2 regions of the Crenobacter cavernae genome follow, and region 2 is predicted to be linked to the other one. Evidence: riboswitches for the same ligand, from Rfam matches in the RefSeq annotation. Region 2 holds a riboswitch; the other holds the start of a gene.
The links. Region 2 has a riboswitch for glycine ahead of DWG20_RS08610 (amino acid permease). Riboswitches for the same ligand answer to the same signal wherever they lie in the genome.
Positions count from the first base shown of each region.

Region 1: another riboswitch for glycine. It lies ahead of gcvT (glycine cleavage system aminomethyltransferase GcvT); the one in region 2 lies ahead of DWG20_RS08610 (amino acid permease).

Region 1 is NZ_CP031337.1:1,962,851-1,978,179, forward strand. It holds gene DWG20_RS09560 (chemotaxis protein CheW) at 1-1,428, shown strand, start outside; gene DWG20_RS09565 (chemotaxis protein CheW) at 1,438-1,935, shown strand; gene DWG20_RS16635 (methyl-accepting chemotaxis protein) at 1,959-4,325, shown strand; gene DWG20_RS09575 (CheR family methyltransferase) at 4,339-5,190, shown strand; gene DWG20_RS09580 (protein-glutamate methylesterase/protein-glutamine glutaminase) at 5,199-6,254, shown strand; gene cheD (chemoreceptor glutamine deamidase CheD) at 6,266-6,865, shown strand; gene fdxA (ferredoxin FdxA) at 7,015-7,344, opposite strand; gene gluQRS (tRNA glutamyl-Q(34) synthetase GluQRS) at 7,414-8,331, shown strand; glycine riboswitch at 8,450-8,552, shown strand; glycine riboswitch at 8,567-8,670, shown strand; gene gcvT (glycine cleavage system aminomethyltransferase GcvT) at 8,702-9,793, shown strand; gene gcvH (glycine cleavage system protein GcvH) at 9,862-10,248, shown strand; gene gcvP (aminomethyl-transferring glycine dehydrogenase) at 10,313-13,168, shown strand; gene DWG20_RS09615 (gamma-aminobutyraldehyde dehydrogenase) at 13,262-14,695, opposite strand; gene DWG20_RS09620 (ABC transporter permease) at 14,716-15,329, opposite strand, start outside.
Region 2 is NZ_CP031337.1:1,766,903-1,782,231, forward strand. It holds gene DWG20_RS08565 (hypothetical protein) at 1-264, shown strand, start outside; gene DWG20_RS08570 (methylenetetrahydrofolate reductase) at 271-1,119, opposite strand; gene purU (formyltetrahydrofolate deformylase) at 1,130-1,999, opposite strand; gene lipA (lipoyl synthase) at 2,094-3,038, opposite strand; gene gcvT (glycine cleavage system aminomethyltransferase GcvT) at 3,086-4,195, opposite strand; gene DWG20_RS08590 (L-serine ammonia-lyase) at 4,206-5,585, opposite strand; gene glyA (serine hydroxymethyltransferase) at 5,605-6,858, opposite strand; gene gcvP (aminomethyl-transferring glycine dehydrogenase) at 6,939-9,809, opposite strand; gene gcvH (glycine cleavage system protein GcvH) at 9,825-10,205, opposite strand; glycine riboswitch at 10,454-10,542, opposite strand; glycine riboswitch at 10,926-11,014, shown strand; gene DWG20_RS08610 (amino acid permease) at 11,392-12,789, shown strand; gene betA (choline dehydrogenase) at 12,953-14,638, opposite strand; gene DWG20_RS08620 (purine-cytosine permease family protein) at 14,676-15,329, opposite strand, start outside.

The DNA.
Region 1 (15,329 bases), 200 kb from region 2:
TGGTTTGAAGAAGACGGTTTCGGTCTGTTCGAACCGTTGCCGGCCACGTTGGCCGAGCCTTCCGCAGAAGCGGCACAGGCGTATGAGGAGGACGGCTTCGGCCTGTTCGCCGCCGCGGAGCCGGGCGTCACCGTGCCCGAATCCTCTCCCTCCGCTCTGCCGGCCACACAGGCCGCCGTGCCGCGCGCAGAGCGTAGCGGTGCGGGTGGAGCGGCGGTGGAAAACTCGCTGCGCGTCAGCACCGAAAAGGTCGATACGCTGCTCAACCTGGTCGGGGAGCTGGTGATCACGCAGTCGATGCTGCAGCAGTACGGCAGCGAACTCGATCCGGTGCTGCACGAGCGGCTGCTCGACGGCATCGGCCAGCTCGAGCGCAACTCCCGCGAGTTGCAGGAAGCGGTGATGTCGATCCGCATGACGCCGATCACCTCCGTGTTCAACCGTTTCCCGCGCTTGGTGCGCGACCTGGCGGGCAAGCTCGACAAGCAGATCGAGCTGAAGATGGTCGGCGAGCACACCGAGCTCGACAAGGGCTTCGTCGAAAAGCTGTCCGACCCGCTGACCCACCTGGTGCGCAACAGCCTCGACCACGGCATCGAGTCGCCCGACGTGCGGCGGGCCAAGGGCAAGTCGCCGGTCGGCCGGCTGACGCTCAGGGCCTTCCACCAGGGCGGCAGCATCGTGATCGAGGTCAACGACGACGGCGCCGGGCTCGATCGCGAACGCATCCTTGCCAAGGCGCGCGAGCGAGGCATGGCGGTCAGCGACAGCATCAGCGACGCCGAGGTGTGGAACTTGATCTTTGAGGCGGGCTTCTCGACCGCGGCCGAGGTGACCGACGTGTCTGGCCGCGGCGTCGGCATGGATGTGGTGAGGAAGAACATCCACGCGATGGGCGGCCGCATCGAGATCGATTCGCTGCCCGACTACGGCACGACGATGCGCATCCGCCTGCCGCTGACGCTCGCCATCCTCGACGGCATGTCGGTGCGCGTCGGCGACGAGGTGTACGTGATGCCGCTCGGCTTCGTGCTCGAATCGCTGCAGCCTGCGCCCGACGAGGTGCGCTCGGTCGCCGGCCGCGGCCGGGTGGTGAACATGCGCGGCGATTTCGTGCCCATCGTGTCGCTGTCGGCCTTCTTCGGCGGCATCGCCGGCGCGCGCGCCGAACCGCATGCGGGCATCCTGATCATCGTCGAGAGCGAGGGCATCCGTGCCGCGCTGCTCGTCGACGACCTGGTCGGCCAGCAGCAGTTCGTCGTAAAGAATCTGGAAACCCATTATCGCAAGGTGACCGGGCTGTCCGGCGCGACCATCCTCGGGGACGGCCAGGTGGCGCTGATCCTCGACGTGGCCGCTATCGTCCGCAGCGGCTTGCGCGAGGGCGGCGCCGGCGTGCCGGTGCCGCTCGAGCTTGAATCTAATTAAGGAGGCGATATGGCATTGGCCGACATGCAGGACCACGCCGCCGTCACGGCCGGCAGCCGCGAACTCTTGGTGTTCGCGCTGGGGCGGGAAGAGTACGGCATCGACATTCTGAAGGTGCAGGAGATCCGCGGCTACGACGCGGTGACGCGTATCGCCGGCGCACCGGACTTCATCAAGGGCGTGGTGAATCTGCGCGGCCACATCGTTCCTATCGTCGATCTGCGGCTGAAGTTCGCGCTCGGCGACGTCGAGTACAACGCGTTCACCGTGGTGATCATCCTCAACATCTTCGAGCGCACCGTCGGCGTGGTGGTCGATGGCGTGTCCGACGTGATCCAGCTGGCCGACGACGCGATCCGTCCGGCGCCCGAACTGGGCGCGACGGTCGACACCACTTACATACTCGGCCTGGGAACGTTGGCCGAGCGCATGGTGATCGTCGTCGATATCGAAAAACTGATGGGTTGCGATGAGATGGCGCTGATCGACGCCAGCGTCGCGGCATGAAGTCAACAGGGGAGGGGGAAGCGATGGCAAACATGAAGGTCAAACACCGCCTGATACTCGGATTCGGGCTGGTGGGCGCGTTGATGGTGGTGGCGATCCTGGTCGCCATCTTCCAGATCAGGACGTTGCAGAACGGGCTCGAAGGGGTCGCCAAGGTGCAGATTCCGCGCGCGTCCGAGGCCAACAAGGTGATAGACGGCGTCAACCTGACCGCGCGCGCGGTCCGCACTATCCTGCTGACCGAAGATGCCGCTCTGATCGCCGGCCAGCAGAAGCAGATCGATGACGGCGAAAGTACGATAAACAAGGCGATGGCCGCCCTGAAGCAGGTGCCGGCCGACGCCAAGGGCCAAGAACTGCAGTCGGCCGTCGTGGAAGCCGACCGGGCCTTCCATTCGCAGGTGGCAACTTTCCGCCAGTTGCTTCAAAGCAACGACCGTGTCGGCGCGCGCGACCTGCTGTTCAGCTCCATGCGCGAAGTGCAGAAGAACTATATGTTGGCGATCAACGCGCTGATCGAACATGAGGAAGGCCTCGCCAAGAGCAACGCGGCGGCCGCGGTCGACAGCGCCGCGGCGGGCATCCGGCTGCTGATCGGCCTCCTCGCCGGGGCGGTGGTCGCCGCCACGATCGCCGCCTGGCTGATCGCCCGCAGCCTGTTGCGCGAGCTCGGCGGCGAGCCGGCCGACGCGGCCAAGCTGATGCAGGAGCTCGCATCCGGCGAGGTCTCGACCGAGCTGAAGGTGAGGGCCGGCGACACGACCAGCCTGTTCGCGCATATGGATCATGCCGCCCGGCGCGCGGTGGAAAACATCCGTATCCGCAACGCGCTGGACGCGGCCGCGACCAACGTAATGATCGCCGATGCGAACGCCCAGATCGTCTATGTGAACAAGGCGGTACAGGCGATGTTGGCCGAGGCCGAGTCCGACATCCGCAAGGATCTGCCGCAGTTTTCGGTGCGTGACGTGTTGGGCAGCAGCATCGACGTGTTCCACAAGAACCCGTCACACCAGCGACGGCTGCTCGAGGGGCTGCGCGATACTCACCGTGCCAACATCAAGGTCGGGGGCCGCTCCTTTACCCTGACGCTGATACCGATTTTCGGGCGCAGCGGCAAGGTCCTCGGCACCGTGGTCGAGTGGCAGGACCGCACCGCCGAAATCGAGGTCGAGCACGAGGTGGAAACCATTGTGCGCGCCGCAGCCAACGGCGACTTCGGCAAGCGTATCGGCCTGGAAGGCAAGACCGGCTTCTTCAAACTCCTCGGCGAGAGCGTGAACAGGTTGCTCGACGTGACGAGCCGCGGCCTCGACGACGTCGCGCAGGTGCTCGGCAGTCTCGCGCAGGGCGACCTGACGCGCACTATCTCCAACGACTACGACGGCCTGTTCGGCCAGCTCAAGCAGGACAGCAATGCCACCGTCGAACGGCTGCGCGACATCGTGCGCAACATCAAGGAGTCGACCGACGCGATCAACACCGCCGCGCGCGAGATCGCATCGGGCAACGCCAACTTGTCGAGCCGCACCGAGCAGCAGGCGGCCAGCCTCGAGGAAACCGCTTCGAGCATGGAAGAGATCACCGGCACGGTGAAACAGAACGCCGAGAACGCGAAGAAGGCCAACCAGCTGGCGATCGGCGCGTCGGACATCGCCAGCCGCGGCGGCGAGGTCGTCGGCGAGGTGGTGTCGACGATGAACGAGATCAACGCCAGCGCGAAGAAGATCGTCGACATCATCAGCGTGATCGACGGCATCGCGTTCCAGACCAACATCCTTGCGCTGAATGCTGCAGTGGAGGCGGCGCGTGCCGGCGAACAGGGACGCGGCTTCGCCGTGGTCGCCAGCGAAGTGCGTAACCTCGCGCAGCGCTCGGCGGCGGCGGCCAAGGAGATCAAGTCGCTGATCGGCGACTCGGTCGACAAGGTCGAGTCGGGCACGCGCCTGGTCGACGACGCCGGCCACACGATGGAAGAGATCGTCGGCTCGATCCGCCGCGTGACCGACATCATGAGCGAGATCTCGGCCGCGTCGACCGAGCAGAGCGCCGGCATCGAGCAGGTGAACCTCACCGTCAGCCAGATGGACGAGAACACGCAAAAGAACGCGGCACTGGTCGAACAGGCTGCCGCCGCCGCCGAATCGCTCGAGGAACAGGCGCACAACCTCGCCGACGCGGTGGCGATCTTCCGGCTGGAAGAGGGCGGCAGCGTGCGTCGCGCCGCGCAGCCGGGCGCGGCAAGGCTCGCACCAGGCCAGCCCGGCCGCCATCTGCCGCAATCCCATGCGCTCGGTCACGGTCCGGCACGCCAGCATGCGCCGAAGCCGGCGGTGCTCGGCAAGCTGAACGGCCACGGCCAGCAGGAAGGCGAATGGGAAGAGTTCTGAGCGGGAGCCGAGAGTGAGCGATGCCGACAGCGTGGTACTCGAGCGCGACCTGAAGTTCACGCACGCCGACTTTCGTCGCGTGCGTGAACTGGCCTACCAGCACGCCGGGATCGTGCTGAACGAAGCGAAGAACCATATGGTGTACGCCAGGCTCGCCAAACGCCTGCGTACGCTCGGGCTGTCCCGCTTCAGCGACTACCTCGACGATCTTGCCGCGGCGCCGCAAAGCGCCGAATGGCAGGTCTTCGTCAACGCGCTGACGACCAACCTGACCGCCTTCTTCCGCGAACCGCACCACTTCGACATGTTGGCTGAGCACGCCGCGCGCCACGCGCGGCTCGGCCAACCTTACCGCGTATGGAGTGCGGCGAGTTCGAGCGGCGAAGAGGCGTATTCGGCGGCGATGGTGCTCACTGAAACGTTGGCCGAGCACCGACACGAGGTGTGGGCGTCGGACATTGATACGCAGATGCTCGAGACCGCTGCGCGCGGCGTCTACCCGCTGGACAGGATCGACGCGCTGCCGCCGACACGCCGGCAGCGTTTCTTCATGAAGGGCGTCGGACGCCAGCAGGGCCTGGCGCGCATCAAGCGCGAACTCGCCGCGCTGGTGCACTTCTTCCAGATCAACCTCGTCGCCGCCGACTGGCCCGCGATGGGGCGCTACGACGCGATCTTCTGCCGCAACGTGATGATCTATTTCGACAAACCGACGCAGGCTGCCATCCTCGAGCGGCTGGCCGCGCACCTGGCACCGGACGGGCTGTTGTTCCTCGGGCATTCGGAAAACATCCAGCACCTGACGCAGGCGTTCGTGCCGGTGGGACGCACCAGCTACCGCCTCGCCGGGCCCACCGGAAACTGAAAACGACGATGGCCAATGTGATACGCGTGGTGGTAGTCGACGATTCGGCGCTGATCCGCAGCCTCTTGACCGTCATCATCGACGCCGACCCCGGCATGAAGGTCGTCGCGACCGCGGCCGACCCGCTGATCGCGCGCGAGCGCATCCGCGAAACGAGCCCGGACGTGATCACGCTCGACGTCGAGATGCCGCGCATGGACGGCCTCGAGTTCCTGCGCCGCCTGATGCGGCTCAAGCCGACACCGGTGTTGATGATCTCGTCGCTGACGCAGAGCGGTTCAGACACCACTTTCAAGGCGCTGGAGTTCGGCGCGGTCGACTTCCTCGCCAAGCCGACGGTCGACATCGCGCGTGCGATGAACGATTACGCCGACGAGATCCGCGACAAGATCCGTGCGGTGGCGGCGGCCCGCCTCGCCGAACCGCGCCGCTTCGCGCCGCGCACGCCGCCGGCCGTGTCCGTGAATAGCGGGGCCTTGCGCCAGGATCGCCTGATCTGCATCGGCGCGTCGACCGGCGGCACCGAGGCCTTGAAGGCGCTGCTCGAGGCCCTGCCGGCCGGTATGCCGCCGATCCTGGTCGTCCAGCACATGCCCGAAGGCTTTACCCACAGCTTCGCGCAGCGGCTCGACGGCGCCTGTACGCTTGCCGTCAAGGAGGCCGAGGACGGCGAGCCGCTGCGTGGCGGCACCGTCTACATCGCGCCGGGGCATTCGCACCTGCGCGTCAAAAAGCTCGCGTCGGGCCTCGTCACCGCGCTCGAGCGGACCGAGCCGGTCAACCGCCATCGGCCCGCGGTCGACGTGCTGTTCCGCTCGGCAGCCGAGCTGCCGCCGGGGCGCGTACTCGGCGTGATCCTGACCGGCATGGGACGCGACGGCGCGCAGGGCATGCGCTGCCTGAAGGAGGCCGGCGCATACAACCTTGCGCAGGACGAGGCAAGTTGCGTGGTGTACGGCATGCCGAAGGAAGCGGTCGCCGCCGGCGGTGTCGACGAGATCCTGCCGCTCGAGCGCATCGCGCCGCGCCTGGTCGATTGCCTGCGCGTTTCGCGCGGCACTTGAAGGGGCTTGCAATGAGCGCGCTTTCGGCTGGCCACCCCTATTTCGAACGTCACTTCCAGCGCCAGGCGGTCAAGCTTCTGCCCGGGGAGTATCTGGCGACGCGTCCCGGCGTGCTGTTGGTGACGGTGCTCGGTTCCTGCGTCGCGGCGTGCCTGCGCGACCCGGTGTCCGGCGTGTCAGGCATGAACCACTTCATGCTGCCCGACACCTCGGGACGCGAAGGCAATGCACTGATGTTGGCGCGCTTCGGCGTGCACGCGATGGCGTTGCTGATCAACGACATGCTCAAGCTCGGCGCCGAGCGGCAGCGGATCGAGGCCAAGGTGTTCGGCGCCGGTGCGGTGCTCGAAGGGATGGACAAGTTGAACGTCGGCGAACTCAACGCCCGTTTCGTGTGCGACTATCTCGCGCGCGAGCAGATCCCCGTTGTCGCCGAGGATCTCTTGGGCGACAGCGCGCGCAAGGTCTACTTCTTCTCGAGCAACGGCAAGGTGATGGTCAAGCGCATCCTGCCGGACAAGCTGCCCGGCGTGGTGGCCGAAGAGGTGCGCTATCACCGTACGCTCGGCGGCGGAGACGCGGGAGGGGAAGTGGAGCTGTTCGTCGTCTAGCCCCGGCTGGGAAGAGGCCTCCGGGGCGAGATTCCGCGGTCGGGGCCGCGAGTGGCGGCTTAGGCGGCGGGACGCCGCGCAGCGCCGGCCGGCGTCGGCCCTATGTCCTCGCGCGAAGCGCGATCACCGATGGTGACCGCCGGAACGAATCAAGCATCCTTTTCCAGGTATTGCAGCTTGTCTTTCACCGAGATCCAGTCTTCGTGATCGGGCAGCGGGTCTTTCCGCGTCACGATCACCGGCCAGATCTTGGCGAGGTCGGCGTTCAGCGCGATGAACGCCTGTTGGTCGGCCGGCACGTCTTCCTCGGCGAAAATCGCCTCGGCCGGGCATTCGGCGACGCACAGCGTGCAGTCGATGCACTCGTCCGGGTGGATCACCAGGAAGTTCGGCCCCTCATAGAAGCAGTCCACCGGGCAGACCTCGACGCAATCGGTGTATTTGCACTTGATGCAGGCTTCGGTTACAACGTAGGCCATTGCTTCTGTCCTCTTTACTTTCAGAATGATCGACGCCACTGCTCGGCATTCTAGCCAAGCTTCTCTCGTATGTTCTTCAGTCTAGACAAGGCATCTTGTCCCGCCCATCGCTACCGCGGCCGTTTCGCCCCCAGCCCGACCGGGCTGTTGCACGCCGGATCGCTGACCACCGCCGTCGGCAGCTACCTCGAGGCGCGCGGGCGCGGCGGCGAGTGGCTGCTCAGGATGGAGGATCTCGACCCGCCGCGCGAGACGCCCGGCGCGGCAGCGTCCATCCTGCATACGCTGGAGGCGTTCGGTTTCGAGTGGGACGGCGAAGTTGAATACCAGAGCCGCCGTCATCATTACTACCGCGATGCGCTCGATGCGCTCATTGCCGCGGGCAGCGCCTACCCTTGCGCCTGCACGCGCAAGCAGCTGGCCGAAATCGCCCGGCGAGGTGTCGAGGGTTTCGTCTATGCCGGCACCTGCCGGCCCGGCCTGCCGGCGGGCGGCAAGGCGCGCGCCTGGCGGCTGAGGGTGCCCTGCGGCGAGGTCGCTTTCACGGATGCCTTGCAGGGCGAGATCCGCCAGGACGTCGCGAGCGACGTCGGCGACTTCGTGCTGCTGCGCGCCGACGGTTTCTGGGCCTACCAGCTTGCGGTCGTCGTCGACGATGCGTTGCAGGGCGTCACCCACGTGGTGCGCGGCGCCGATTTGCTGGTGTCGACGCCGCGCCAGATCGTGCTGCAGCGCACACTCGATGTGCCTACGCCCGCCTACTGCCACCTGCCGGTGATGGTCAACGCCGCCGGCGAGAAGCTCTCGAAGCAGACGCTCGCGCCGGCGATAACCGCGGACCACGCCGCCGCCGAATTGCGCCAGGCGCTCGCCCGCCTCAAGCACGCGCCGCCCGCCGGCTGCGCAACGTTGGCCGAGCTCTGGGACTGGGCGCGCGCGAACTGGGACCTGGCGCGCGTCGGCGCCGGGCCGGTGACCGTTGCCTGAAGGTCCGAAGCCTTGGCCAAGGTCGGGACTTAAGGTTCCCCCTCTAGGGCTTACCCTTGGAAAGGCTCGCCGCTGGTTTTCCAGCCTTGCCAAGCGTCGCGGCCGCCGTCGATAATCGCAGCATCATGCAGGAGAGAGCAGCGGTCTTCCCCAGACTCCCGCTGCCGCCGAAGGCGCAAGCGCACCCGCAATCGCTCAGGCAAAAGGACTGCATGTGTCGGGCAGGCGTCGCTTGCCCATCAACTCTGGAGAGCGGCGCTTCGAGCGCCCACCGAAGGGGCTAACGGCACCGTTATAAACGGTCCGGAAAATCTCAGGTGACGGGACAGAGGGGTGTGTTTTTCAGGTTTTGAACACCTCGAGGACACCCATGACCGTCGCCATCCAACGCACTCCCCTCAACGCCACCCACCGCGAATTTTCCGCCAAGATGGTCGATTTCGCCGGCTGGGACATGCCCATCCACTACGGCTCGCAGCTGAAAGAGCACGAAGCGGTGCGCGCCGACGCGGGGATGTTCGACGTCTCGCACATGGTCGTGCTCGACATCACAGGCTCCGACGCCGAACCCTGGCTGCGTCATCTCTTGGCTAACGACGTCGCCCGCCTCAGGGAAGCCAACAAGGCGCTCTATTCGGCCATGCTCAACGAGCAGGGCGGCGTCATCGACGACCTGATCACCTACCGCACCGCCTGGGGCTTCCGCATGGTGGTCAACGCCGCCACCCGCGACAAGGACCTCGCGTGGATGCAGCAGCAATCCGAAGGCCGCGACGTCGTGCTCACCGTGCGCGACGAACTCGCGATGATCGCGGTGCAGGGCCCGAATGCCATTTCCAAGGCGCTGTCGGTGCTGCCGCCCGACTGGGCCGACGCGGTGACCGCGCTCAAGCCGTTTTCGGCGCTGCCGTTCGGCGACTGGTTCGTCGCGCGCACCGGCTATACCGGTGAAGACGGCCTCGAAGTCATGCTGCCGGCCGCAGACGCACCGGCCTTCTTTAAAAGGTTGGCCGAGGCCGGCGTCGTGCCGTGCGGACTTGGCGCACGCGACACGCTGCGCCTGGAGGCCGGCATGAACCTCTACGGCCACGATATGGACGAGACCGTCAGCCCGCTGCAAGCCGGCATGGGCTGGACCGTCGCGTGGGCGCCCGAAGAGCGCGACTTCATCGGCCGCAAGGCGCTCGAAGCAGAGAAGGCCGCCGGCATCGCGATGAAGCAGGTCGGCCTGGTGCTCGAGGGCAAGGGCGTGCTGCGCGAAGGCATGAAGGTCGCAACCGAAGCGGGCGACGGCGTGATCACCAGCGGCACCTTCTCGCCGACGCTGAAATTCTCGGTCGCGATCGCCCGCGTGCCGGCCGCCACGGCCGACGCCGCACAGGTCGACATCCGCGGCCAGCTCGTCGGCGCGCGCGTGGTGAAACTGCCCTTCGTGCGCAACGGCAAACGCGTATTCGAATAAAATAGCCCATGCTGGGCGACTGCCGCCCCCGCGTGGGACACCGAATTGAATCGACAGGAGAACAACTCATGAGCCAAATCCCGGCCGACCTCAAATACGTAGCCAGCCACGAGTGGCTGCGCCTGGAAGCCGACGGCACCGTGACCGTAGGCATCACCGACCACGCCCAGGAACTGCTGGGCGACGTGGTGTTCGTCGAACTGCCGCAGGCCGGCAGGACCTACGCCGAAGGCGAACAGGCCGGCGTCGTCGAGTCGGTGAAGGCCGCGTCCGACGTGTATGCGCCGATCGCCGGCGAAATCGTCGAAGTGAATGCCGCGCTCGAGGCCAACCCGGAGCTGGCCAACAGCGACCCGTACGGTGAAGCCTGGTTCTTCAAGGTCAAGCCGAGCGACGCCGCCGACCTCGACGGTCTGATGACCGCCGACGCGTACGCGCAAGAAGTCGGCGCCTAAGTCAGCCGTATCAGCCCTGCCATGTGCAGGGCTTTTTTGTCCCGCGAAAAACGGTAGAAGAATCATGTCGCTCACCCAACTGTTCAACCGCAACGAATTCGTCTCCCGCCACATCGGCATCGACGCCGCCGACACCCGCGCGATGTTGGCCGAGCTTAACGTCGCGTCGATGGCCGAACTGATCGACCAGACCGTCCCCGCCGACATCCGCTTCGGCAAGAAGCTCGCGCTGCCGGACGCCGTGCCGGAAGCCGAGGCGCTCGCGAGCCTCAAGGCCGTCGCGAGCAAGAACACCGTCAACAAGTCGTTCATCGGCCTCGGCTACTACCCGACGCTGACGCCGACCGTCATCCTGCGCAACGTGCTCGAGAACCCGGGCTGGTACACCGCGTACACGCCGTACCAGGCCGAGATCGCGCAGGGCCGCCTCGAGGCGCTCTTGAACTACCAGCAGATGGTGACCGACTTCACCGGGCTGGAGCTGGCGAACGCGTCGCTGCTCGACGAGGCGACCGCCGCCGCCGAGGGCATGGCGCTCGCGCGCCGCGTGTCCAAGGTGAAGGGCAATGTCTTCTTCGTCGATGAGCGCGTGCTGCCGCAGACGCTCGACGTGCTCAAGACCCGCGCCGAATACTTCGGCTACGAACTCGTGCAGGGCCACCCGGAAGAAGCCGGCAACGGCGACTACTTCGGCGCGCTGTTCCAGTACCCGGGCGAAACCGGCGAGCTGATCGACCTGACCCCGCACATCGGGGCGGTGAAGGCGAAGGGCGGCATCGCCGTCGTCGCTGCCGACCTGATGGCGCTGGCGCTGGTGAAGTCGCCCGGCGAGCTGGGCGCCGACGTCGCCGTCGGCAACACGCAGCGCTTCGGCGTGCCGATGGGCTTCGGCGGCCCGCACGCCGCCTACTTCGCCTTCCGCGACGACATGAAACGCGCCGCGCCGGGCCGCATCATCGGCGTGTCGGTCGACACCCGCGGCAAGCCGGCGCTGCGCATGGCGCTGCAGACGCGCGAACAGCACATCCGCCGCGAGAAGGCCAACTCCAACATCTGTACCTCGCAGGTTCTGCTGGCCAACATCGCCGGCTTCTACACCGTCTACCACGGCCAGGAAGGCATCAAGCGCATCGCGACGCGCATCCACCGCCTCGCCGCGATCTTCGCGCACGCGGTGCAGGCCGCCGGCTTCAAGCTGGTGGCGACGCGCTTCTTCGACACCGTGCAGGTCAAGCTCGGCGCCAAGGCCGACAAGGTGTACGCCGACGCGCTCGCGGCCGGCTACAACCTGCGCCGCGTCGACGGCAGCGTGCTCGGCGTCGCCTTCCACGAGGCCGCCAGCGTCGAAGACCTTTCCCGCCTCATCGAGCTCTTCACCGGCCGCTCGGCCAACGTCGACGCGCTCGACGCCGAGACGCAGGACGCGATCCCCGCGTCGCTGCGCCGCGAGACCGCCTACCTGACGCACTCGGTGTTCAACACGCACCACAGCGAGCACGAGATGCTGCGGTATCTGAAACAGCTCGAGAACAAGGACCTCGCGCTGAACCACTCGATGATCTCGCTCGGCAGCTGCACGATGAAGCTGAACGCCACCTCCGAGATGATCCCGATCACCTGGCCGGAATTCTCCGAGATCCACCCGTTCGCGCCGCGCGACCAGGTTGCCGGTTACCTCGAGATGATCGAAGGCCTGGCCGAGCAACTGAAGGCGATCACCGGCTTCGACGCGATCTCGATGCAGCCGAACTCGGGCGCGCAGGGCGAGTACGCCGGTCTGATGGCGATCCGCCGCTACCACGCCGCGCGCGGCCAGGGTCAGCGCGACATCTGCCTGATTCCGCGCTCGGCGCACGGCACCAACCCGGCGACCGCGCAGATGATGGGCATGAAGGTGGTCGTCGTCGACTGCGACGAGAACGGCAACATCGACGTCGAGGACCTGAAGGAAAAGACCGAGGCGCACGCCGACGATCTGGCCGCGCTGATGCTGACCTACCCGTCGACGCACGGCGTGTTCGAGGAAGCGGTGCGCGAGATCTGCGAACTGGTGCACGGCCACGGCGGCCAGGTCTACATGGACGGCGCGAACCTGAACGCGCAGGTCGGCCTGACCCGTCCGGCCGACATCGGCGCCGACGTCAGCCACATGAACCTGCACAAGACCTTCTGCATCCCGCACGGCGGCGGCGGCCCGGGCATGGGCCCGATCGGGCTCAAATCCCATTTGGCGCCGTTCATGGCCAACCACGTCGTGTTCGACGTGCCGGGCTCGCAGCCCGGCCAGGGCGCGGTGTCGGCCGCACCGTTCGGCTCGGCGTCCATCCTGCCGATCTCATACATGTACATCGCGATGATGGGTGCCGACGGCATGAAGGAGGCGACCGAAGCGGCCTTGCTCAACGCCAACTACGTCACCAAGAAGCTGTCGGACCACTACCCGGTGCTCTATACGGGCAAGAACGGCCGCGTCGCGCACGAGTGCATCATCGACCTCAGGCCGCTGAAGGCGGAGTCCGGCGTCACCGAGGTCGACATCGCCAAGCGCCTGATGGACTACGGCTTCCACGCGCCGACGATGAGCTTCCCGGTCGCAGGCACCTTGATGATCGAGCCGACCGAGTCCGAATCGAAGATGGAGCTCGACCGCTTCATCGCCGCGATGATCGCGATCCGCGAAGAGGTGCGTAAGGTGCAGGACGGCGTGTGGCCGGCGGACAACAACCCGCTGAGGAACGCGCCGCACAGCAAGGCCGATATCGCCGGCGATTGGGACCGCCCGTACAGCCGCGACGAAGCTTTGTTCCCGCTGCCCTACGTGTTCGACAACAAGTTCTGGCCGTCGGTGAACCGCATCGACGACGTGTACGGCGACCGCAACCTCGTGTGCAGCTGCCCGGGCACCGACGCTTACGTGTAAGCCTAGTCCGAGCTTGCCAAGCAGACGGCGCCCCGCGGGGCGCCGTTTTTTTGTCTCTCGACGTTGGCCGAGCCGGCCTTGGCGATGAAAGCGTCAACCGTGCTTGATCATCACGTGGCGCGCGACGGTGTAGTCCTCGAGCCCGTACAGAGACAGGTCCTTGCCGTAGCCCGACTGCTTGAGGCCGCCGTGCGGCATCTCGGACACCAGCATGAAGTGCGTGTTGACCCAGGTGCAGCCGTACTGTAGCCGCGCGGCGGCATCCATCGCGCGGCCGATGTCGGAGGTCCACACGCTGGACGCGAGGCCGTAGTCCGAGTCGTTGGCCCACGCGACGACATCGTCTTCGTCGCCGAATCGCGTCACGCTGACCACCGGGCCGAACACCTCGCGCCTTACGACCTCGTCGTGCTGGTGCGCGCCGGCGAGCACCGTCGGCGCAAAGAAGAAGCCGGGGCCGGACAGCGGCGCGCCGCCGGCGACCGCCTCGATATGCGGCTGCGCGACGGCGCGTTCGACGAAGCCGGCGACGCGCGCGCGATGTTCGTCGCTGACCAGCGGCCCCATCTCGACGTCCTCGTCGTGCTGCGCGCCGACCTTGATCTTCGATACCGCCGACGCGAGGTCGGCGACGAAACGGTCGTAGATCTTGCTGTGCGCGTACACGCGGCAGGCGGCGGTGCAGTCCTGGCCGGCATTGTAGTAGCCGAAGGCGCGGATGGCCTCGATCACGGCCGCAAGGTCGGCGTCGTCGTAGACGATCACCGGTGCCTTGCCGCCGAGTTCCAGGTGGGTGCGCTTCATCGTCGCGACCGCCGCCTCGATCACCTTGCGCCCGGTCGCCGGGCTGCCGGTGATCGAGAGCATCCGCACGCGCACGTCGTTGATCAAGGGTTGGCCGACGCTCTCGCCGCGCCCGACGACGACGTTGACCACGCCCCTGGGAAAGAGCTCGGCCAACCATTCGCCAAGCAGCAGCGTCGTCAATGGCGTGATTTCCGACGGCTTGATCACGACGGTGTTGCCGGCGGCGAGCGCCGGCGCGAGCTTCCACGCGGCCATCATCAAGGGGTAGTTCCACGGCGCGATAGCCGCGACGACGCCGATCGCGTCGCGGCGGATCAGGCTGGTGTGGCCGGCGAGGTATTCACCGGCGGCCGAACCGGGCAGGCAGCGGCAGGCGCCGGCGAAGTAGCGGAACACGTCGGCGATGGCGGGGATCTCGTCGGCCAGCGCCGCCGCGTACGGCTTGCCGCAGTTCTTCGCCTCGAGCTCGGCCAACCTTTCGCCGTTGGCCTCGATGCGGTCGGCCAGCTGCAACAGCCGCGCGGCGCGGTCCTTCGGCGGCGTCGCGCGCCAGGCGTCGAACGCGGCGTCGGCGGCGGCGACCGCGGCGGACAGCTGCGCGGCGCTCGCTTCGTTGAGCTCGGCCAAGGTCGCGCCGGTCGCCGGGTCGAGCACCGGGTAGGCGTCGCCGTCGCCGGCGACGAGGTGGCCATCGATCAACATCGCGTTCGGCAGTTTCATGGTTCTCTCCGTGGGGGCGGCTATTTCTCGTCGCCGGTCTCGCGCGTCAGGCGCCACGCGGCGAGGATGGGCAGGGCGGTCATGAGCATCACCATCAGCGCGACGACGTTGGTGACCGGCACGTCGCGCGGCCGGCCGAGCTGGTTCAACAGCCAGATCGGCAGCGTCTTCTCGTGGCCGGCGGTGAAGGTGGTGACGATGATCTCGTCGAAGGACAGCGCGAATGCGAGCATGCCGCCGGCCAAGAGCGCGGTCGCGAGGTTGGGCAGCACGACCAGAAGCAGCGTCTGCCAGCCGTCGGCGCCGAGGTCCATCGACGCCTCGAGCTGCGAATGCGGCAGACGCCTTAAGCGCGCGATCACGTTGTTGTAGACGATGACGACGCAGAAGGTCGCGTGGCCGGTGACGATGGTCCAGAAGTTGGGGTTGACCTCGGCCAACCTGAACGCCGACAACAGCGCGATGCCGGTGATGATGCCGGGCAGCGCGATCGGCAGGATCAAGAGCAGCGTGATCGAGTCCTTGCCGGGGAAGGATTTCCGGTACAAGGCGCCGGCCGCCATGCTGCCGAGCAGGAGCGCGACGAGGGTCGCGACCGCCGCGACGCGCGCCGACAGCGCCAGCGCGTCGAACA
Region 2 (15,329 bases):
GCACTCGACGCCGAGACGGTGGGCAAGCGCGACAAGGCGGACGGATCGGATCAGGTCGCCGGCGAGGCGATGAGGCGGAACGACCTGGCCGGCGCGCGTCCGCCCGAGATCCCCGCCGACGCCGGCGCGACCCAGCTTCCCAATCTGCCGAATACGCCGCCGCCTTCTGCGGCACCGCCGGCGGCGTCGGCCCCGCCCCCCAGTTCGTCCCCCGGCTCGACCGGCTCGTCGAGCTCGCCGTGGTGGAGCCCTTTCCGCCAATGAGCCCGTCTACGCCGCCTTCGGCGGCGTGAGGCCCGTGTCGGCGAGGATGAGGCTGGCCATCTCGATCTCGGCCGCGCCCGGCGCGAAGAAGTGCACGCCCGGCGCGCCTGCGGCGATCAGCTGCGAGACGAGCCGCGCGCCGACCTCGCGGCCGAAGCTTGCGAGCGCGGCCGCGTCGCCGTGGCAGGCGTCGAGCGCGCGTTTCATCCAGCGCGGCAGCTCGACGCCGCGTACCTCGGCCAACCTCGCCATCGATACGCGCGTCAACGGCAGCACGCCCGGCACGATGGGCAGCGTGACGCCGGCACGGACCGCCGCGTCGGCGAAGTAGCGGTAGGCGTCTGCGTTGTAGAAATACTGCGTGACCGCGCCGGTCGCGCCGGCGTCCTGCTTGGCCTTCAGCGCGGCGAGGTCGGTGTGCGCGCTCTTTGCCTGCGGGTGCACCTCGGGGTAGGCGGCGACGAGGATGTCGGGGCCATCGCCCAAAGTCTCGCGCATGAAGCGCACCAGATCGCTCGCGTAGCGGAAGTCGCCGCGCTCGCCCATGCCGGACGGCGTGTCGCCCCTGAGCGCGAACAGCGTCTTCGCTTTCCTGTCCGAAAACTCGGCCAACCTTTCGGTCGCGGTCGCCTGGTCGAGGCCGGCCGTCGACAGGTGAGGCGCGACGGCGAAACCTTGCGCGTTAAGCGCGTCGGAGAGCGCGAGGCCCGCGGCGCGGCTGATGCCGCCGGCGCCGTCGGTGACCGACACGAAGGCCGGCGCCAGCGGCGCGAGCCTTGACGCGAGCTCGGCCGACCTCGCCGCGCCGGCCGGGTTGATGCCCGGGTAGAGTTCGATGCTGATCGGCAGTGTCATTTCGTCACCCTTAGCGGAACACCACGGTGCGGTCGCCGTTCAGGAAGACCCGGTGTTCGGTGTGATACTTGACCGCACGCGACAGCGCGAGGCATTCCATGTCGCGGCCGGTCGCCATCAGCTGTTCGGGACGGTGCGTGTGGTCGACGCGCTCGACCACCTGCTCGATGATCGGGCCTTCATCCAGATCATTGGTCACGTAGTGCGCGGTCGCGCCGATCAGCTTCACGCCGCGGTCGTAAGCCTGATGGTAGGGCTTGGCGCCCTTGAAGCCGGGCAGGAACGAGTGGTGGATGTTGATCGCGCGGCCCTTGAGCCGGTCGGCGAGGCCCGGCGACAGGATCTGCATATAGCGCGCGAGCACGACGAGTTCGCTGCCGGTCGATTCGATCAGCGCCTCGAGCTTCGCCTCCTGCTGCGCGCGGTTCTCGCTGCCGACCGGCAGGTGGTGGTAAGGCAGACCGTGCGCCGCCGCCAAGGGCTCGAGCTTGGCGTGATTCGACACGACGCCGGTGATGTCTATCGGCAACTCGCCCATCTTCCAGCGGTAGAGCAGGTCGTTCAGGCAGTGGTCGAGGCTGGAGACGAGGATCAGGGTCTTGGTGCGCGCCGCCGCGTCGTGCAGCTGCCACTGCATCGAGAAACGCGACGCGACGTCTGCGAACTCGCTGCGCAGCCGCGCCAGGCGTTCTTCGTCGGCGCTCTTGGCGTGGAAACGGCAACGCACGAAGAAACGCTTGGCGATGTCGTCGTCGAATACCGACAGCTCGTCGATATAGCCGCCGCGCGCGTCGAGAAAGCCCGACACGGCGGCGACCTGGCCGGGGCCGCTCGGGCACGACAAAGTCAAGATGTAGGCGGTGTGTTCGGTCTGGAACATGGTGGCCTCCTTTACGGGCGGCGGATCACGCCGCCCGGTCTTGGATGGATAGTGTTGCGGCGGGGTGCGCCGTCTCATCTTGCGTGGATAAGGCTCAGGCGACGATCTCGCCACGGGCCTGCAGGTCGGCGTGGTAGCTCGATCTGACCATCGGCCCGGCGGCGACCTGGGAAAAACCCATCGCCAGCGCCGTCTCGCGCAGGGACGCGAACTCAGAAGGCGTGACAAAGCGCTTGACCGGCAGGTGGTGGCGGCTCGGCTGCAGGTACTGGCCTAGCGTCAGCATGTCTACCTGGTGGACTCTCAAGTCGCGCATCACGTCTACGATCTCGTCGTTGGTTTCCCCGAGGCCCAGCATCAGCCCCGACTTGGTAGGCACATCCGGCCGTTCGGCCTTGAACGCTTCCAAGAGGGCGAGCGAATGCGCGTAGTCGGAACCCGGGCGCGCCTCGCGGTACAGGCGCGGCACTGTCTCGAGGTTGTGGTTGAACACGTCGGGCGGCACCTCGGCCAAGGTCTCGAGCGCGATCGCCATCCTGCCGCGGAAATCGGGCACCAGCGTCTCGACCTTGATGTTCGGGCTCAAGCGCCGCGTTTCGGCGATACAGGCGGCGAAGTGCGCCGCGCCGCCGTCGCGCAGGTCGTCCCTGTCTACCGACGTGATCACCACGTACTTCAGCTTCATCGCGGCGATGGTCTCGGCCAACCTTTGCGGCTCGTCGGCGTCGAGCGGGTTAGGCCGGCCGTGGCCGACGTCGCAGAACGGGCAACGGCGCGTGCAGATGTCGCCCATGATCATGAAGGTCGCGGTGCCGTGGCTGAAGCACTCGCCCAAGTTCGGGCAGCTCGCCTCCTCGCAGACGGTGACGAGCTGGTGCTCGCGCAGCGTCTTCTTCAGTTCCAATACTTCCTTGCTGCCGGGAAACGCGGCGCGGATCCACTCCGGTTTGCGCAGCATTTCGCTGCGCTCGGTCGGCGCGATCTTCACCGGGATGCGCGCGACCTTCTCGGCGGCCGACAGCTTGACACCTGTTTTCATCGGGGCCTCCAGTTTCGCGGGCTTGACTGCGACGTCGGCCATGTCTTTTAGCCCCTGTAGTAGCGCTGCGGCACGAACGGGGTCTTGGCGACCTCGATAGAAATCGGCTTGCCGCGCACGATCGCGAACAGCGCGGTGCCGGCCGCCGCATGCTCGATACCGACGTAGCCCATGCCGACCGGGCCTGCGAAGCTCGGGCCGAAGCCGCCGCTGGTGACCTTGCCGATCACGTTGCCGTTTTCGTCGGTGATCTCGGCGCCTTCGCGCACCGGCACCTTGTCCTTGACGACGAAGCCGACGCGTTTCTTCTCGACGCCGTCGGCGATCTGGCGCGCGACCACGTCGGCGCCCGGGTAGCCGCCTTCGCGCTCGCCGCCGGGGCGGCGGTTCTTAGAGATCGCCCACAAGAGGCTGCCCTCGATCGGCGTCGTCGCCTTGTCGATGTCGTGGCCGTACAGGCACAGCCCGGCTTCGAGGCGCAGCGAGTCGCGCGCGCCGAGGCCGATCGCCTCGACTTCCGGCTCGGCCAACAGCAGCCGGGCCAGCTGTTCGGCCTTGTCGGCCGGCACCGAGATCTCGTAGCCGTCTTCGCCGGTGTAGCCCGAGCGGCTGACGTAGCACAGCACGCCGGCCAGTTCGAGCTGTGCGTTCTGCATGAATTTCAGCTCGGCCACCGCCGGCGACAGCCGCGCCAGCACCGCAGCGGCGGAAGGGCCCTGCAGCGCCAGCAGCGCGCGGTCGGAGAGCTCCACTACCTCGCAGCCGAGGTGCTTTTTCATATGGGCGATGTCCTGCTCCTTGCACGCGGCGTTGACGACGACGTACAGGCAATCGCCGAAGTTCGACACCATCAGGTCGTCGAGGATGGCGCCGTTCTCGTCGGTGAACAGCGCGTAGCGCTGCATGCCTGTAGGCAGGTCCTGGATGTCTACCGGGACCAGGGTTTCCAGAGCCGCCGCGGCATCAGGGCCGATCAGCTTGACCTGGCCCATGTGCGACACGTCGAACAGGCCGGCCTGCAGACGGGTGTGCTGGTGTTCCTTCAAAATCCCTAGCGGATACTGTACCGGCATCGCGTAGCCGGCGAACGGGACCATCTTGGCGCCAAGCTCCACGTGCAGGTCGTAGAGCGGGGTGTGGTTCAGCGGTGCGTTCATTGTTTGTCCTTTAGCATTCGATCACGTTGACGGCGAGGCCGCCGCGCGAGGTTTCCTTGTACTTGGTCTTCATGTCGGCGCCGGTGTCGCGCATGGTGCGGATCACCTTGTCGAGCGAGATGAAGTGGCTGCCGTCGCCCTTCAAGGCCATGCGCGCGGCGTTCACGGCTTTTACCGACGCCATCGCGTTGCGCTCGATGCACGGCACCTGGACGAGTCCCCCTACCGGGTCGCAGGTCAGGCCGAGGTTGTGTTCCATGCCGATCTCGGCAGCGTTCTCTGCCTGGCGAACGCTGCCGCCGAGCACCTCGGCCAGCGCGCCGGCCGCCATCGAGCACGCGACGCCGACCTCGCCCTGGCAGCCGACCTCGGCGCCCGAGATCGACGCGTTCTCCTTGTACAGGATGCCGATCGCGGCGGCGGTAAGCAGGAAGCGCACCACGCCATCGTCGTTGGCGGTCGGGACGAAGCGGGTGTAGTAGTGCAGCACCGCCGGGATGATGCCGGCCGCGCCGTTGGTCGGCGCGGTGACGACGCGGCCGCCGGTGGCGTTCTCCTCGTTGACCGCGAGCGCGTAGAAGCTGATCCAGTCGAGGATGGTCAGCGGGTCGCGCAGCGCGGCTTCGGGCTGGCTGGATAACTTTCTATACAGCTCGGCCGCCCGGCGCTTGACCTTCAGGCCGCCCGGCATGATGCCCTCGCGCTCGGAACCACGGCGCACGCAGGCCTGCATCACGTCCCAGATCGCGAGCAGCCCGGCGCGGATCTCGGCTTCGGTGCGCCACACCTTCTCGTTTTCGAGCATCAGCTGGCTGATCGACAGCCCGTGCTGCTCGCACTGTTCGAGCAGCGCCTTGCCCGACTTGAACGGGTAGGGCAGAGAAGTCGAATCGGGCACGATGCGGTCGGCGCCGGCCGCCTCCTCGTTGACGACGAAACCGCCGCCTACCGAGTAGTAGACCTTGCTCGCCAACTCCTCGCCGTCCGCGTCGAGCGCGGTGAAGCGCATGCCGTTAGGGTGAAAGGGCAGCGTCTCGCGGCGGTAGAGGATCAGGTGTTCCTTTTCCCTGAACACGATGCGATGTCTGCCGAGCAGCTTCATCTCGCCGGCCGCGCGGATCGCCGCGACTCTTGGTTCGACGCTGTCGGTGTCTACCGTGTCCGGCTCCTCGCCCTCCAGCCCCAAGAGCACCGCGACGTCGGAGCCGTGGCCGCGCCCGGTCGCGCCGAGCGAGCCGAACAGCTCGGACTTCACCGCGGCCGTTTTCTCGAGCAGGCCGTGCTCGGCCAACCCTCGCGCGAAGCGCGCGGCGGCGCGCATCGGCCCGACGGTATGCGAGCTCGACGGCCCGATCCCGATCTTGAACAAATCAAATACGCTGATGGCCATGATGCGCGCCTCCTTACGTTTACTTGCCGTACACTGGGAAGGCCGCGCACAGCTCGGCGACCTGGCGGCGCACCCGCGCGATGACTTCCGGATTTTCTATATCGGCGAGGATGTCGCAGATCCAGCCGGCGATCGCGCGCACTTCCGGTTCCTTGAAGCCGCGCGTGGTCGCCGCCGGCGTGCCGATGCGGATGCCGCTCGTCACGAACGGCGATTGCGGGTCGTCAGGCACCGCGTTCTTGTTGACGGTGATGTGCGCGGCGCCGAGCGCGGCGTCGGCCGCCTTGCCGGTAAGCCCCTGGCGGATCAGCGACAGCAGGAACAGGTGGTTGTCGGTGCCGCCCGACACGATGTCATAACCGCGCTCGAGAAATACCGCCGCCATCGCGCGCGCGTTGGCGATCACCTGCTGCTGGTACGCCTTGAACCCGGGCTGCAGCGCCTCCTGGAACGCGACGGCCTTGGCGGCGATCACGTGCATCAGCGGGCCGCCCTGGATGCCTGGGAAGACGATAGAGTTCAGCTTCTTCTCGATCTCGGGGTTGGACTTCGCGAGGATCAGGCCGCCGCGCGGGCCGCGCAGCGTCTTGTGCGTGGTGGTGGTCACCACGTCGGCGAACGGCAGCGGGTTAGGGTAGAGGCCCGCGGCGACGAGGCCGGCGACGTGCGCCATGTCGACGAGCAGGTAGGCGCCGACCTTGTCGGCGATCGCGCGGAAGCGCGCCCAGTCGATCACACGCGAATAGGCCGAGAAGCCGGCGACGATCAGCTTCGGCTGGTGTTCGAGCGCGAGTTTTTCGACCTCTTCGTAGTCGATCAGGCCGGCCTTGTCGATGCCGTACTGGACCGCTTTATAAATCTTGCCCGAGAAGTTGACCGACGCGCCGTGGGTCAGGTGGCCGCCGTGCGCGAGGCTCATGCCGAGCACCACGTCGTGCGGCTGGATCAGCGCCATGTAGACGGCGGCGTTGGCCTGGCTTCCGGAATGAGGCTGCACGTTCGCGTAGTCGGCGCCGAACAGTTGCTTGGCGCGGTCTATAGCGAGCTGCTCTACCACGTCTACATGTTCGCAGCCGCCGTAGTAGCGCTTGCTCGGGTAGCCCTCGGCGTACTTGTTGGTCAGCACCGAACCCTGCGCCTGGATCACGCGCGGGCTCGCGTAGTTTTCCGACGCGATCAGCTCGATGTGGTCTTCCTGGCGCAGGCGTTCGCCTTCCATCGCCTGCCACAGCGCGTCGTCGAAACCGGCGATCTGCATGTCTTTATTGAACATTCTTCTCTCCTTTGTGGGGATGCGGCCCGGGCTCGGCCAACCTTGGGGATGGTAAAAGGTTGGCCGAGCCTGGCGCGTTTTCAGTCTTCGTAGGCCGACAGCGGCGGGCAGCTGCAGACAAGATTCCTGTCGCCGTAGACGTTGTCGACGCGGCCTACCGGCGGCCAGTACTTGGTGCCGTGGTCGCGCTCGAGCCCGCGCGGGAACACCGCCTGCTCTCTCGAATAGGAATGGCCCCACTCGCCTACCAGCGCGGCCGCGGTATGCGGCGCGTGTTTCAGCGGGTTGTCGTCTCTATCGAGCGCTCCCTGTTCGATCGCGCGGATCTCGTCGCGGATCGTCACCATCGCCTCGATGAAGCGGTCGATCTCGACCTTCGATTCCGACTCGGTCGGTTCGATCATCAGGGTGCCGGCGACCGGGAACGACATCGTCGGCGCGTGGAAGCCGAAGTCGATCAGCCGCTTGGCAACATCCTCGCCGGAGATGCCGGTCGCGTCCTTGATTGGCCTGAGGTCGACGATGCACTCGTGCGCGACGCGGCCGTTAGGCCCGCTATAGAGGATCGGGTAGTGCGGCGCGAGCTTGGCGGCGATGTAGTTGGCGTTGAGGATCGCCGTCTCGGTCGCGCGCTTGAGCCCTTGAGCGCCCATCAGCGTGATATAGGTCCAGGTGATCGGCAGGATGCTCGCGCTGCCGAACGGCGCGGCCGACACCGCGCCGCCGCCGGACAACTCGCCGGCCTTGTGGCCGGGCAGGAACGGCGCCAAATGCGACTTCACGCCGATCGGGCCGACGCCCGGGCCGCCGCCGCCGTGCGGGATGCAGAAGGTCTTGTGCAGGTTCAGGTGCGACACGTCGCCGCCGAACTGGCCGGGTTGGGCGAGGCCCACCAGCGCGTTCATGTTGGCGCCGTCGATGTAGACCTGGCCGCCGTGCGCGTGGACCACGTCGCACACCTCGCGCACGCGCTCCTCGAACACGCCGTGCGTCGACGGGTAGGTGATCATGATCGCGGCGAGCCTGTCGCTGTGCTGCTCGGCCTTGGCCTTGAGGTCTTCGACGTCGACGTTACCGGCGTCGTCGCAAGCGACGACGACCACCTTCATGTTCACCATCTGCGCGGAAGCCGGGTTGGTGCCGTGCGCCGACGACGGGATCAGGCAGACGTCGCGCTGCGACTCGCCGCGGCTGGCGTGGTAGGCGCGGATCGCGAGCAGGCCGGCGTATTCGCCCTGCGAACCGGCGTTAGGCTGCAGCGACACCGCGTCGTAGCCGGTCACCGCGCACAGCATCGCCTCGAGTTCACGCGTCAGTTCGCGATAGCCGGCGGTCTGCTCGAGCGGCGCGAACGGGTGCAGCCTGCCGAACTCGGGCCAGGTCACCGGGATCATCTCGGTCGTCGCGTTCAGCTTCATCGTGCACGAACCGAGCGGGATCATCGTCCTATCGAGCGCGAGGTCCTTGTCTGCGAGACGGCGCAGGTAGCGCAGCATCTCGGTTTCCGAGCGGTAGAGATGGAACACCGGGTGGGTCAGGAAGTCGCCGCTGCGCGCGAGTTGCGCGGGAATCGCGTCGGACACGCTCGCCTCGACCTCGGCAAACGACGGCGTCGTATTGCCCATCGCGAAGATCGACCACAGCGCCTGCACGTCGTCGGCGGTGGTCGTCTCGTCAAAAGAGACGCCGACGCGGGTGCCGTCGACCTGGCGCAGGTTGATAGAGTGCGCACGCGCGAGCGAGTGCAGCACCGCGGTGTGCTTGCCGGTGTCGACGGTGACGGTGTCGAAGAAGGATTCGGTCGGCACGCTGAAGCCGAGGCGGCGCAGGCCCTCGGCCAAGGTCGCGGTCAGCCGGTGCACGCGGCGCGCGATCGTCTTCAGCCCTTCCGGCCCGTGGTAGGCGGCGTAGAGGCCGGCGATGATCGCGAGCAAGGCCTGCGCCGTGCAGATGTTGCTGGTCGCCTTTTCGCGGCGGATGTGCTGCTCGCGCGTCTGCATCGCCAGGCGCAGTGCTTGTCTTCCATGGCTGTCGACCGATACGCCGACGAGGCGACCCGGCATCGTGCGCTTGAACTCGTCGCGCGTCGCGAAGTAACCGGCGTGCGGGCCGCCGAAGCCTATCGGCACGCCGAAGCGTTGCGTGGTGCCGACCGCGACGTCGGCGCCGAATTCGCCCGGCGGGGTCAACAGCGTCAGCGCCAGCAGGTCGGCGGCGACGACGACCAGCGCGCCGTTGGCGTGCGCGGTCTCGGTGACGGAGCGGTAGTCGATCAGGTCGCCGTGCGAGCCCGGATACTGGAGCAGCACGCCGAAGGCTTCGAAGCCGGCGAGGTCGCGGCGCGGGTCGCCGACGACGACCTCGATGCCCAGCGGTTCGGCGCGGGTGCGGATGACTTCTATGGTCTGCGGGTGACAGTCGCGCGCGACGAAGAACACCTTGCTCTTCGACTTGGACAGGCGCTGGCAGAAGGTCATCGCCTCGGCCGCGGCGGTCGCCTCGTCGAGCATCGACGCGTTGGCGATCTGAAGGCCGGTCAGGTCGGTGACCATGGTCTGGAAGTTCAGCAGCGCCTCGAGCCGGCCCTGCGAGATCTCCGGCTGGTACGGCGTGTACGCGGTGTACCACGCCGGGTTTTCGAACACGTTGCGCAGGATCACCGGCGGCGTGTGGGTATCGTAGTAGCCCATGCCGATGAAGGACTTGAACACCTTGTTGCGCCCGGCGATCTTGGCCAGGCGCGTCAGCGCCTCGGCTTCGGTGCAGCCTTCCGGCAGGTCGAGCGGCTTGGCGAGGCGGATGCTTGCTGGCACGACCTGGTTCATCAGTTCGTCGACCGACGCGACGTCAAGCTCGGCCAACATCGCTTCTTTTTCGCTTGTATCGGGGCCGATGTGGCGGCGCTGGAACAGTTCGCGCTCGGTCAGTGCGGCGTAGGGTTGCTGGCTCATGGCGGTCTCCCGGGATCAGGCGAGGTCGCCGACCAGTTGCTGGTAGGCGGTTTCGGTCAGGAGACCGGCAAGCTCCTCTGCGTCGTCGAGCTTGACCTTGAAGAACCAGCCGTCAGAAAGCGGTGCGTCGTTGACGAGAGACGGCTCGCCTTCGAGCGCGGCGTTCACCTCGACGATGGTGCCGGCGACCGGGATCTTGATCTCGCCGGCGGCCTTCACCGATTCGATCGTCGCCGCCTCGTCGCCGGCGGCGAAACGCTCGCCGACCTTCGGCAGCTGCACGAATACGATGTCGCCGAGCTGTTCCTGCGCGAAGCCGGTGATGCCGACGGTCGCGGTGCCGTCAGCCTCGCTGCGCAGCCATTCGTGGGATTCGGTGAATTTGATGTCGCTCATGTCTCTCTCCTGACGGGTGAAGTGCGGATGAATCCGACGTCACGGTCAAGAAGACGGAGCGGGCGAATGCGGGGAAGGGCATCCGGAACGCGGGCGCGCACTTGACTTGACGTCGGTTGGCGCCCCCTCTGTCCGTTTGCCTGAGAGATTACGGTGACGGGGTGAGACCCATCGCCTTCCTTCGGCGAGGCGACCGGGCCTGGCGTGTCCACGATGGACGGCCTCGGTGCCTTCTCTCCAGAGAGCTCGTCGACGCGGCAGTCCTTTTGCCTGAGAGTTTCTGGGGCGATACCCCTTCGGCGCCGCCATTCAAGGCGATCTCTCCCGCTGCGTCACATAAGCTGATTGGCAATTTAATTAATCGGTTTTTGAATGTCAACCGGCCAAGTCGTAAAAAATCGGGGCCCGAAAGAAATATAAAAATCGCGCAGAGGGTAAATGATTAAGGGTTTTACCGGGGACGGAAACGCCCGTCAGGCGGGGATTTCGGCGGGGTGTGAAAAAAGGGCGACATAATGATTCGGCGAAAAGACAAGGGGGAACCCGCGTGTTTGAAAACGGCTATTGCGGTGCAATAACGGTGATGACGAGAAAATATTCAGTCGCGGCGTGGGAAACTGGATTTTGAAACGCTTGTTTTTGCTGCGAAGCACAAAATAAAGACGGTGCCGGCGCCGATTGACGCGAACGCACGTCGCTTCCTAGAGTGCGATCAGCCTAGCGAACGCAGCGGGAGAGATCGCCTTGAATGGCGGCGCCGAAGGGGTATCGCCCCAGAAACTCTCAGGCAAAAGGACCGTTGCGTTGATGGGCACTCTGGAGAGTAGGCCGCGGGACGTCGTCGCACAACCCGTAGGCCTCGCCGAAGGAAAGGCGCCGACGAGAGTCGGCGCCGTCAATCTCTCAGGCAAACGGACAGAGGGGGCATGCGCATCGGCCAGGGCCTGCCGTCGACCGACTGCAGGAACCCGGCCGGTCTCGGCCGCCGTCCGGCGGCGTCTCGCCCCCGTCTGAGGAGTCTTGCCATGAACACGTCACGCTAGCGCACTCCATCAGGTCGCGCCGGCCCACAAGGCCACCCGACCTTTCATCCGGCCCGCTCATCCGGCGGTCCGGTCCGTGCATCTTCTGGAGAAAGCCCCCGACAGCGTCCCCGACAGAGGGCTGCCCCGGGGTGGGAGAAATCATGCAGCAAACACCGCAACAAGAAACCTTACACCGCGGCCTCGAAGAGAGGCACATCAACCTGATGGCGCTCGGCGCCGCGATCGGCGTCGGCCTGTTCCTCGGCTCGGCCAAGGCGATCAAGCTCGCCGGCCCGGCGATCATGATCTCGTACGCGCTCGGCGGCTTCGCCATCTTCCTGATCATGCGCGCGCTCGGCGAGATGGCGATCCATAACCCGGTCGCCGGCTCGTTCAGCCGCTACGCTAAGGACTATATTGGCCCGCTGACCGGCTATCTGACCGGCTGGACCTACTGGTTCATGTGGATCGTCACCTGCATGGCCGAGATCACCGCGGTCGGCGTCTATATGGGGATGTGGTACCCGGACGTGCCGCCGTGGATCTGGGCGCTGTCGGCGCTGGTGATCATGGGCTCGGTCAACTTCATCGCGGTCAAGGCCTACGGTGAGTTCGAGTTCTGGTTCGCGCTGATCAAGATCGTCACCATCGTGCTGATGATCGTGTCGGGCGGCGGGATGATCTTCTTCGGACTCGCCAACGACGGGCAAGCGCTGGGCATCGCCAACCTGTTCAGCCACGGCGGCTTCATGCCCAAGGGCTTCGAAGGCGTGCTGATGGCGCTGCCGATGGTGATGTTCGCCTATCTGGGCGTAGAGATGATCGGCCTGACCGCCGGCGAAGCGAAGAACCCGAAGAAAACGCTCGCGCGCGCGGTCGACTCGGTATTCTGGCGGATTTTGATTTTCTATATCGGCGCGCTGTTCGTGATCCTGTCGATCTATCCGTGGAACGAGATCGGCGCCAAGGGCAGCCCGTTCGTGATGACCTTCGAGAAGATGGGCATCCCGGCCGCCGCCGGCCTGATCAACTTCGTCGTGCTGACCGCGGCGCTGTCGTCGTGCAACAGCGGCATCTTCAGCACCGGCCGCATGCTGTTCAATCTGTCCGAACAGTCTCAGGCGCATCCGCTGTTCGCGAAGCTCGGCAAAAACGGCGTGCCGAACGCCGCGGTGCTGGTGTCGTGCGTGCTGCTCTTGATCGGCGTCGCGCTCAACTACGTCGCGCCGGAAGAGGTGTTCACCTGGTTCACCGCCATCGCGACCTTCGGCGCGATCTGGACCTGGGCGGTCATCCTGTTGGCGCAGATGAACTTCCGCAAGACGCTGAGCGCCGCCGAGCTGGCCGAGCTGCCGAGCAAGATGCCTCTCTTCCCGTACGGCTCGTATATCGCGCTGGCCTTCCTCGCGCTTGTGATCGGCGTGATGACCTACTTCCCGGACACCCGCGTCGCGCTGATCGTCGGCCCGGGCTGGCTCGTACTGCTGATCGCGGTCTACTACGGCACGGGCATGCACCGCAAGACGGCCGAGCCGCGCCTGCAGACCGAGAGCCGCTGAGTCGCTCCCATCTTCACACATGCAACACGCAGCCCCGCCGTTCAGGCGGGGCTTTTTCGTGGCCGGGCGTTCGAGCCTCGACGTTGGCCGAGGCCGCGCCGGCGCCATTGGGGTCGGGGCCGGACGCAAAAAAGCCGGGCTTGCGCCCGGCCATCTCGCGGCCTCAGGCCGCGACCTTGCGCCGGGGCGAGTGGCTGCGCTGCTGCGTCTCCCAGTTCGCGGCCAGGCCGACCGGCGCGTCGGACGGCAGCAGCGGCGGCCTGCCGCGCACCAGGTCGGCGGCGCGCTCGGCCAACATGATGGTCGGCGCGTTCAGGTTGCCGTTCGGCTCGGTCGGGAACACCGACGAGTCGATCACGCGCAGCCCGGCTATGCCGCGTACGCGCAGTTCCGAATCGACCACCGCCATGTCGTCCTCGCCCATGCGGCACGAGCCGCACGGGTGCATGGTGCTTTCCATGTTGGCGCGCACGAAGGCGTCGATCTCGTCGTCGGTCTGAACCTGAGGCCCCGGCGCCAGCTCGACGCCGCGGTAGCGGTCCATCGCCGGCTGGCCGATGATCTCGCGCGTCAGCCGCACACAGCGGCGGAAGCCCTCGCGATCCTCCTCGCTCTCTAGATAGTTGAAGCGGATCTCGGGATGGACGTAGGGGTCGGCCGACAGCGCGCGCACGTGGCCGCGGCTCTTGGGCTTGTTCGGCCCGGTCAGCACCATGAAGCCGTGGCCCTTGAACGGCTTGTCGCCATCGTAGCGCATCGCCGCGGGCAGGAAGTGGAACTGGATGTCCGGCCAGCGCAGGCCGACCTCAGAGCGGATGAAGCCGCCCGCCTCGAAGTGGTTGCTGGCGCCCAGGCCGTCCTTGAACAGCAGCCAGCGCAGGCCGATCATCATCTTGCCGAACAGCCCCATCTTGCCGTTCAGCGTGACCGGCTCCTTGCATTCGTACTGGATGTAGATTTCCGAGTGGTCCTGCAGGTTCTCGCCGACGCCGGGCAGGTCGTGCTTGACGGCGATGCCGGCCTTCTTGAGCACCTCGGCCGGGCCGATGCCCGAGCGCTGCAACAGGTGCGGCGAGCCGATCGGGCCGGACGACACCAGCACCTCGCGCCGGCAGCGCACGGTATGGGTGACGCCGCCCTGGTCGTAGACGACGCCGACCGCGCGCTTGCCTTCCAGGATGATCTGCCGCGTCATCGCGTGGGTGACGACGGTCAGGTTCGGCCGCCGCATCGCCGGGCGCAGATAGGCGTTGGCGGTGGACCAGCGCACGCCGTTCTTGACCGTCATGTGCATCGCACCGAAGCCTTCCTGCATGTGGCCGTTGCAGTCCTCGGTCTTGATGTAGCCGGCCTCTGCGCCGGCTTCCACCCAGGCGCCATACAACGGGTTCTGCATATTGTTGCCGTTGTTGGTGCTCAGGGGGCCGTCGGCGCCGCGGTAGTCGTCGCCGCCGAACTTGTAGCTCTCGGCGCGCTTGAAATACGGCAGGCAGTTGCGGTAGCCCCAGCCCTTCGCGCCCAGTTCTTCCCACTCGTCGAAGTCGTAGGCGTGGCCGCGGATGTAGACCAGGCCGTTGATCGACGAGGAGCCGCCGAGCACCTTGCCGCGCGGGCAGTGCAGGCGCCGGTTGTCGAGGTGCGGCTCGGGGGTGGTTTCGTAGCGCCAGTTGAACTTCTTGGTGTTCATCGGCAGCGAGAACGCGCTCGGCATCTGGATGATGACGCTCTTGTCGCTGCCGCCGAATTCCAGCACCAGCACCGAGACGTTCGCGTCCTCGGTCAGGCGGTTGGCCAGCACGCAGCCGGCGGAACCGGCGCCGACGATGATGTAGTCGAATTCGTTTGCCATGATTCTTCTCTCCGTGGATGGCGCGGCCCGGGGCCGCTTACCAGCCTTCTCCCGTGGTGTATTGGGGGGTGGTCTTTTCGATGTGGCGGATGAGCTCTTCTTCCTTCTTGAGGTCGAGCGTCAGGCACAAGAGGTAGTAGGCGAGGCCCGAGACGACCAGGCCGACCAGCCAGGCCAGGTCGACGCTGCCGATCATCCGCGCCAGCGGGCCGACGTAGACTTCCTTGGGGCCGTTGAAGATGGTGAAGAACGGGATCATCGTGACAAAGCCGATCAGGTAGGCGAGCAGGCCGCGGCAGCCCCAGTGGCCGTAGAGGTTGTCGTGCGGCAGGAAGAAGTGCGGGATGGCGTAGCGGCCCTTGCGCACGAAGAAGTAGTCGGTCAGGTTGACGGCGGTCCACGGCACCAGGAAGTACAGCATCACCACCAGGTAGATGTTCAGCACCGACAGGCCCGAACCGGAGGTGTAGATGCTCATCGCCACGCCCAGCTGCAGGAAGACCACGAACAGGATGGCCCAGACGCGCACCTTGGGCGTCGGCTTGACCTTGCGGAACGAGTCCACGCCGGTGATCGCCGTCAGCTTGGCGCTGTAGATGTTCATCGCGATGACCGGCAGGAAGGCGATGATGGTGACGGCCACGACCACCGTGCCCAGTTGCGGTGCGACGCTGGCGCCTACGCTGTGGAG